2 regions of the Acetobacter senegalensis genome follow, and region 1 is predicted to be linked to the other one. Evidence: riboswitches for the same ligand, from Rfam matches in the RefSeq annotation. Region 1 holds a riboswitch; the other holds the start of a gene.
The links. A riboswitch is a leader RNA that binds a small molecule or an ion and turns the genes downstream of it on or off. The one in region 1 is predicted to bind cobalamin.
Positions count from the first base shown of each region.

Region 2: linked by a shared signal. The riboswitch ahead of ASN_RS11495 (TonB-dependent receptor plug domain-containing protein) and the one ahead of ASN_RS14470 (TonB-dependent receptor) in region 1 are both predicted to bind cobalamin.

Region 1 is NZ_LN606600.1:3,110,133-3,114,642, reverse strand. Features, by position in the region: gene ASN_RS14485 (ABC transporter ATP-binding protein) at 1-510, opposite strand, end outside; gene ASN_RS14480 (helix-turn-helix transcriptional regulator) at 668-1,666, shown strand; partial or broken gene ASN_RS14475 (hypothetical protein) at 2,088-2,275, shown strand; cobalamin riboswitch at 2,649-2,855, shown strand; gene ASN_RS14470 (TonB-dependent receptor) at 2,941-4,510, shown strand, end outside.
Region 2 is NZ_LN606600.1:2,451,037-2,455,546, forward strand. Features, by position in the region: partial or broken gene ASN_RS11485 (DUF6525 family protein) at 1-124, opposite strand, end outside; gene zigA (zinc metallochaperone GTPase ZigA) at 136-1,350, opposite strand; cobalamin riboswitch at 1,499-1,725, shown strand; gene ASN_RS11495 (TonB-dependent receptor plug domain-containing protein) at 1,851-3,938, shown strand; gene ASN_RS11500 (ABC transporter substrate-binding protein) at 3,938-4,510, shown strand, end outside.

The sequences.
Region 1 (4,510 bases):
CCATGCGGCTACTGGCAATAGTCCGACGCTGGCCAAAGCCATGACTGGGGAAATAACCACCAGAAAAAGCAGGCTGACCACAACTGTCACAAGGCTGATAATTGTATCGGGGAAAGTATGCGCAATGGCCGTCTCAAATTCGGCACTGTCATCAAGCGCCAGTTTTTTTAACATTGCTCTGTGACTGGCCGTATAATCAGCCGGAAGTCTTTGTGTGAGATTTAAAATAGCCCTACGTAAATCCCTGACCACATCAAATGCCAACCTGTGGCAGAGCACAGATGTTGCCCCCTGACACAGAAACGGCAGAAAAACGGCGGGGAGCAGAAACAGCGCAATCCGCGTAGCCGACTGGGCAGGAAGAGAACGAAAAAGCTGGCTTAGAACAACAAGTGGGATAAGCGCGCTCAGGGCTGTCAGAACAGAAAAAACACTGACTACATAAAACCGTGGTTTATACCGATTTATATAATCCGAAATACTCAAGCAGTCAGATGAACAACAGGACATGTGCAGGGCTTTGGTCTGTTCCGGCAGGTGGAAAGGCACCTCCCGTCATGATCGGAGTTGACGCTTCTCGCTACCGCGATCGAACCAAACCATTGCGATCCGGTCCTGTAATTGATAATCATTCTTATTATTTTTTAATCCTGAGGCCATAGCGCTCATGTCCGTAGAGATTTTATCGCGTGTTTCACGCACGCAAATGAAGCAGGCTCATGCGTTTTCTCCGTCCTATTACAAGGACGTGGACAAACTCGGCCGGGAAGCGGCCTTACAAGGCCGGATGCGCACCTTCACTCTTAGGGAGGGGCTGGAGCTAGGTGTGTTCGACCTCTATGCGCGCAGAGATTTCATGGGCACTTTTTCCGCCTCCCCTCAGCTTGTTATCGTCCTTATTACTGAAGGCCTCGCCTACGGCACTTTCCGGCATCGCAGCGATCACGCACCGTCCCCGCGTTTGAACTACCAGACGGGAGACGTAATTGTTGCCTGTAATCTGGCAGCCGGGGAAACAACTTTTGGGTTAACAGCAGGCCAGAAATTCAGCGGGCTGGAACTTAGGGTGAGCTTTGATCTACTAGAACAGCTCATGCCCGGTTTTCTTGCCAAGGCGACATCCCACGACAGACCTGTCCAAGTTATAGGAAAAGCCGCGTGTTGGATGGCGCGCCTCTCGCGCACATTCACGCTAGGTGCTACAGCACGGACACTTCGGTCGGCAGCAGTAGATGGCAGACGCTCTCTTATGCTGGAAGGTTTTTCACTGTGCCTGCTGGATGAAGTGCTGGAAGCTTTCGACAGCGACAAGGAAGCAGCACTATGGCGCCAGGCGGGTCGCTACGAAGCATGTATCCGTGAAGCCGCCGCGTTACTGACCACCCACCTCGCCGAGCCATGGACAATCAAAATGCTCGCAGAACGGGTCGGTCTCTCCGAAAAGCGTTTAAAAGACGGATTTCAAAAATACTATCAGAACGGTCCCTATGGGTTTTTACAAAAAATTCGCATGGATAGGGCTAAATCTTTACTTATGCGCCAAACCACAAGCGTAACAGACGTCGCTTTACAGGTTGGATATTCAAACAGCTCGCACTTTGCAAAACTCTTCAAAAGAGAGTTTGGTATCAGCCCATCCAAGGTGCCTATGTCGGGTTTACCATAGTTATATGTTCCGTCACATCAAAGACCAAAAGGATGCGAGACCATCTTCAGCGACGGCACTTTTGGCGCAGCATGCACTGGCAAGCTCGGCCTTCCTTTGAGATTTTGCATGGTTTCCTCCCATTCGCCCTCCTGCATTGCCTGCCAGTCTACCGTGGTCGATCAGAGTGTGAGACAAACCGTCCCGAAGCAAGCAACCATCTTCTGACTGCCAAAGTAATGTGGTTCAGCCGCAGAACAGTCATGTCTGACCTCATTAAATTCTTGCAGGAAAATATGCTTCGTTTTCGAGGCAACGACAATCCGCCATGGAATGGATGCGAGGGTACTCCATGATCTCCCGCACCTTACTCGGCTGCTCGACGGCAAGCAACGAGGGCACCTGCGACAACCGGACGAATATGCGGCGCGAAGAGCTGGAACTACAGATCAATGTGCGTGGCAATCTCGTCGGCATCATGACGGTTGCGTCGGGCAGCGAACAAACGAAAACCCCGCCCGTTTCCGGACTGGTGTTCATGATGCGTTCGCATCGCAAATTCAGATGGTGCGGGGACAGGATTGGTTCTCAGCTTGCGGCAACCGCAAGTTGAGAGCAAAGCAAGATTAATAGGCTGTTTTAATGAACTTTTTTCGGCACACGCATGACCTCCTACTGAAATAAAGGCCCCTACCCTCATAAAGCATAAAGTTCATGCATCCAGGGCTATGTCAGCTTCTGCCGACATTCTGGGCATAAAATTGCTGGATGCCGTTTCTGCATAGCGGACACAGCTAGCGTGATTTCCCGCGACCAAGTTTAGGTAGGAAGCAGCCTTCCCGCTTTCGAAGCAGGAGTGGCATAATCACTTCCTGACCGGCACAAAACCGTTACAAACCCATTCTTTTTCCTCTCGTGTCAGAACCTGAATTCATAGACTGCTTTTCACAATCGAGAACTGGAAACAGGTTGTTTCTGTTGACAAGAACCCGCTGTTTCCTGTCTAGAGACAACCAGCCATGGTTCTTTCCGTGTGTTTGCCACATGGAAGGCTAAGAGGGAAACCGGTGCAATACCGGTGCTGCCCCCGCAACTGTATGCTGTGAGGCTGTCGGAACAAACGCCACTGTTATCTTCGATTGATGACGGGAAGGCTCCAACCTGCCGATGACCAGCAAGCCAGGAGACCTGCCATAGCGTGAAAGTCACGGACGGAGCTGCCGAACGGGGTGTGTCGGGGGCGAAACGATGCTCGGTCGTTTCCACCGCGGTGACGCCCTGTCGGAGCAATTGTCGTGCGTGCCGTACCCCGCGTCTTTGGCCTATTAGTTATCAGTGTTGGCTGTGTTTCGTCTGTTTGTGCCGCAACAGTCCAAACCAAGAAGGCAAAAGCACAGCCCTTTAAGAAACCGTCCACTCTCTGGAATGGCGCGCCCGAAGAGATAACGTCTTATGGCAAGACCCCGACGCTCAAGACAGCTCCGGCCATCGCTGGCAAGCTGGGTCTGTCCATTCAGCATTCTCCCGCCACCATCAATGTCGTTTCACATGACCTGATGATGCAGCGTGGCTATGCCCAGGCCGAGGACGCTGCAGACAGCGCGCCCGGCGTGACATCTGGCGGTTCGCCCGGAAGCCCTGCGCAGCTCCTGATGCGAGGCTTCAGCGGCAATCAGATCCTCGTGCTGCGGGACGGGATCTATTTCGGTCCCACCACAATGGTGAACCGCCCTCAGAACAGCTTCAATCTGGAAAGCGTGCAGATCCTGAAGGGGCCATCCTCCGTTCTTTATGGGCAGGGTGCGGTTGGCGGTACGGAAGATGTGCGAACCCGTGACCCCGCCTTCGATGCACCGCATGCAAATGCCCTGCTGTCCTACGGCAGCTTTAATACATGGAATGCCGGGATCGGTGGTTCAGTGCCAATCACTAAAACACTGGCTCTGCGCACGGATTTCAGTCGTACATCTTCAGATGGCTATGTGAAAGGGGCTGACCCTCACTCGAACGATTTCACGACAACCCTTCTGTGGAAGCCGACGGACAAATTCACTGCTCGGCTGAGCATGGATTATCTGACCGATCGCCTCTCCACCTATTACGGCACACCGCTGGTCAATCTGTCGCAGACAGGGGGACGTGTGGGCGGTCTGCTCAGTTCCTCACAAGGGCTTGGCATTACCAAAGTCTCGATATGGCGTTATTATAATGTGCGTAATGCACAGGCGAGTTCGGTGAACGCCACGCCAACGCTTCATCTGGAATGGCAGGCCACACCAAACATCCTGATCCATAACAGCAGCTACTTCATCTATTCGAAACGTCTGTGGAACAACGCCGAAAGCCTCAGTTATATCAGTTCTGCCGGCAGCACAGACGCAAGTGGAAACACGATTGCACCGGGCCGCATCGGACGCGACAGATTCTACGTTTTCCAGAACCAGCATCAGGTCGGCGACAGTCTCTACGCCCGGTTCGATTCCACAATTTTTGGCATGAAGAACCGCTTCATTCTCGGCGGCGATGCCTACTATCTTCGCTTTATCCGCAACCGTGGTTTTCCCAACGCGGATTATGCCGACAGCGTTTCTCTCGCCAGTCCTGAACAGACAGGACTGGGAGACTTCGCCGGGGAATATCCCTACAAGAAATCCCCCACGACCATGGTGCAGGCCGGGCTGTTCATGGAAGACGTGCTGACCATTCGCGACGATCTGCGGCTTGTCGGGGAATTTCGGTACGACTGGCTTTCGCTGAACCGGCAGAATTACAATCAGGATGGCAGTTACAGCGCCGCCACCAGCTTCAAGGGACACTACAATCCCGACAATTTCCGTATCGGTCCCGTATTCGATATCACCAAAA
Region 2 (4,510 bases), 660 kb from region 1:
CAGACCACTCGTCTCCCTCATGACGTTGCCAGATTTCATGACGCACCGTCCGCTCGTTTGACGGAGGGGGCTGCGGATGAGGGCGCTGGCTGGGTGTGGACAACCAAGGCTGATAAGCGGACATGCCCTTGCCCATCATGCCGCTTGACGCTTCCAGATGGGAAAAGGGTCCGGCAGGTGCGTATAGCGTTCGGGCTCAAAGCGGGGAGCGCCATCTTCCGGTATCAAGCAGTCGTCCAAAGCAGCGCGCAGGGCGCTTTCATCCATGTCCTGCGTACCAATGAACACAATTTCCTGCCGCCGGTCTCCAAACACAGGGTCCCATTTGCTCAGCACAAAGTCGCGCCACTGGTCTGTATCGGGCCACTGACTTTTGGGGATGGCTGCCCACCACAACCCGATGGCCTGATTACGCACCAATGCCCCAGCCTGCCCCAGTTCTCCTACCCAGTCAGGGCGTGTGGCCAGCCAGAAATGCCCTTTGGCCCGGACCACACCCGGCCAGTTGGCATCCAGAAAATGCTTGAATTTTGCGGGTTCGAATGGTCTGCGCGCACGGTAGACAAAACTGCGGATGCCGTATTCCTCGGTCTCTGGGGTATGGTCCTGAAAGCCGTAGAGTTCCTTGAACCAGAGCGGATGCTGGTGTGCTTTCTCATAATCAAATCGGCCTGTGTTCAGAACACGCTCAAGGGGAACCTGGCCCATGTCCGTCTCAATCACATCGGCATCAGGGTTCAGGGCCAGTACAATCTGGCGTGCCGCCTCTACCTGTTCCGGTGTGGCGGTGGAGACCTTGTTGATCACCACAACATCGGCAAATTCAATCTGTTCAACCAGCAGATCCACCAGCGCGCGATCATCTTCCTCGCCCGCTGTTTCTCCTCTGTCTTTCAGGAAATCGGTGGAAGCATAATCCTTGAGCAGGTTTACGGCGTCCACCACTGTTACCATAGTATCAAGCCTTGCGCTGTCGCTCAGGCTGTTGCCATCTTCATCCCGGAACTCAAAGGTTGCGGCAACGGGCAGGGGTTCTGCAATGCCAGTGGATTCAATCAGCAGATAATCAAATTTCCCCTCCGATGCCAGCCGATGAACCTCCTGCAAAAGATCATCCCGCAGGGTGCAGCAAATGCAGCCATTGGTCATTTCCACCAGTTTTTCATCGGTGCGGGAAAGATCGCCTCCGCCTTCTCGCACAAGATCAGCGTCAATATTCACTTCGCTCATGTCATTCACAATAACGGCCACCTTGCGGCCTTCCCGGTTGTTGAGAATGTGGTTCAGCACTGTTGTCTTTCCGGCTCCAAGAAAGCCGGAAAGAACGGTAACGGGCAGCAATGCGGGCATGGAGGGGGCTCCCTGAAGCTGGAAGAGGCGTAGTCCGCCTTATGTGTTATAGTATAACATAACATATCCTGATCGTTCAATCGTCTGCAATGTTGGTGCTGCATGGGGAAGGAAGCGCTGTTTTCTTGACACTCTGCGCGTTTTGGCGGCATCAACCCGGCTTGATGGTTCTCTCTCCGTTGGGGAGCGATGTAAAAGGGAACCGGGTGCGGTGCCGCGTTGCGTGGACATCAAGGCCCGGGCTGTCCCCGCAACTGTAAGCGGCATGCTCTGCCTACTGGCTGATAAGTCAGGCCACTGGGAGGTTCTCCTGGGAAGGCTTGGGCAGAGTGGACTACCGCAAGCCAGGAAACCTGCCATCAGCTGGGGTCGCAGACGGGAAATGCTGATCGGGGGGTGTCAGCAGGCAGACTGGACCATGGGTGTTCCTGAGAGACGGGAGCAACCAGGGTCAGGCTTTACTCTCGTGGCGACGTCTTTTTACCGCGAGGCCTTTTTCTCTGATGTTCCGCAAAACACTTCTGGTCAGTTCCAGCGTCTTCACTCTGTGGGGAGGCATCGCACTGGCGGCTGATGCACCTGTTTCAAAGCCACAGAAAGGTCTGCCTGCCAAAAAACAGATTGTGGCTGTATCGGCGTCCTCCGCCTCTCAGCCACTCTCCAGTCAGGCGGTATCGGAACTGATAACAGTCAGTGCAGCTCGCACGCCTACCCGAACGGATGATATCGGCACGGCTCTTACCATCATTACGGAAGAACAGATGCTGACCCAGCAGCGCCGCACGTTGCCAGATATTCTGGCACGTCAGCCGGGGCTGAATGTGGTGCGCTCTGGCGGGTTTGGGGCGACAACGGCCATTTTTATGCGCGGCAACAATGCCAATGAGGTAAAGGTGCGGCTGGACGGCATGGACGTGAACGATGGCAGCTCCGCCAGCGGCATGTTTGATGCCGGGCAGTTTGTAACGGATGGTCTCGGTCGGATAGAAATTCTGCGTGGCCCACAAAGTGGTCTTTACGGCGCTGATGCCATGGCAGGGGTGATTGATATGACCACGGCGCAGGGGCAGGGGCGTTTCAAACCGTTTGTCCGGATAGAAGGCGGATCATATGGCACCTTCAATCAGGTGATAGGCGCGCGCGGCAGCAAAGGGCGCTTCCATTATAATGTGGAATTGTCCCACTACCGCATGGAAGGCTTCCATTCTATCCCGCGATATATTGAGCGCTATTATGGTGCCACGCAGGAGCAGCGGCACAAAGGCAACCGTAATGATAACCGGTCTGCCAATATCCGGCTTGGTTATGATGTGACCCGGAACTTTGATCTGGGCCTGACTGCACGTCTGATCCAAAGCAACTACCACACATATTCCCTGTACGATCTGCAAAGCGAGGCCTATGGCGGTGGAAATGTGCGGGAACAGAACAATATGAATCAGGCCGTGGTGCGGGGTACGGCGCATCTGGTGTCTTTCAATGGTTTTTTTGATCAGGTCATCGGTCTTGGCTACATGACCAACCGCAACCGGTGGAACGAAACGGGCCTTTATGCCACCGGGCCGGACTATTATCGCTCAAGCCGCCTCAAAATTGACTGGCATGGCACGTTTGATTTCAGAAAATACGGCACACTGCTTATTGGCGCCGAACATTTTCATGATACGTTTGATTCCAGCCATACGGCCGCTTCTGCCTATGATACCGGCTACCATACACAGGCCAGCATGGATACTACGGCAGGATATGGTCAGTATCAGGGGAACTGGAACCATATTCTGTATGGGGCAGCCAATATCCGGTATGATTCCAATTCCCGTTACGGAAATTACGTGACATGGCGGGTAGCCCCCTCCATCCATATTCCCCACACCGGCACCATCATCAAAGCCAGTGCCGGGTCAGGTTTTCACGGCCCTACACTGTATCAGCTTTTTTCCAATCAGGTGGGGTCCAGTTATTCCCAGACAGGTAACCCGAACCTGCGGGCAGAAAGACTGATCGGATATGATGCTGGGGTAGAACAGAAGCTATTGGGCGACAAACTGCATTTTGGCGCAACATGGTATGACAACCGCGTTAAAAACCTGATCCAGTCCACGGAAAATGTTCAGATGGTAGGGGGGTATCCCTATTATCAGTATTCCTATGGCAACGTGGCGCGTGCGCGCATGTATGGCGTGGAAGCCTTTCTGGACTGGAAGGCGCTTAAAACGCTTGATTTCAATCTGAATTATACCTGGACTCATGCACGCGATCTGAGCAGCAATCTGCCTTTGCAGCGCCGACCGCAGCACAAATTCAACTTCAACACCACCTGGACCCCCATTCAGGATCTGACGTTCTCAGGGAATATTCTTTATGTCAGTGGCTGGCGCGATCTTCCTGTTATAGGAACATCCTATTGCAGCACCTGCGGCAAGGGGCATGGTTATTTCACCATAGATATAGCCGCAAATTACAAGATTAACCGTTATGTCAGCATTTTTGCGCGCGCCGATAACCTGCTGAACCGGCAGTATGAAGAGCCAATCGGCTATCTTCAGCCCGGTCGAGGGGGATATGGCGGCGTGACACTGAGCTACTGATGTACCAGTGGCTGCTTCGGCTGGGGCTGTATGGCCTGCTGTGCATGGTGCTTCCTGCTCCAGTAAAAGCGGCTACGCGGATTGTGTCTCTGAACCTTTGTACGGATCAGTTGAGTTTGATGCTGGCGGATCGGGCCGAGATTGCAGGGCTCAGCCCGTTGGCGCGGGATTGCTCTGGTTCGGTGCTCTGCCAAAAAGCGCAGGATATGCCAGTTCTTGCTCCTACGGCGGAAAACGTGATTGGTGCCCACCCTGATGTCGTGCTGGCAGGGCAGTTTACCGCTCGGGTGGCGGTAAAAGCCGCGCGGGAGATCGGGGCGCATGTCCTCACACTCCCTCCGGCTTCTTCTCTCGCGGATATTCCTGTCCAGATCATGCAGGTGGCGCAGGTGGTAGGGCATCCTGAACGGGGCAGGCAGATGGTTGAAGCCTTCCAGAAGCGTCTTGCTGAACTCAGTCTGGCGCGTCATCCGGATGATCCCGTGGCTGTGGTGTATGAAGCCAACGGCTTTGTGGGCGGTTCAAACTCCCTGCCAGATGATGTGCTGGCACATGCCGGTTTGCGTAATCTC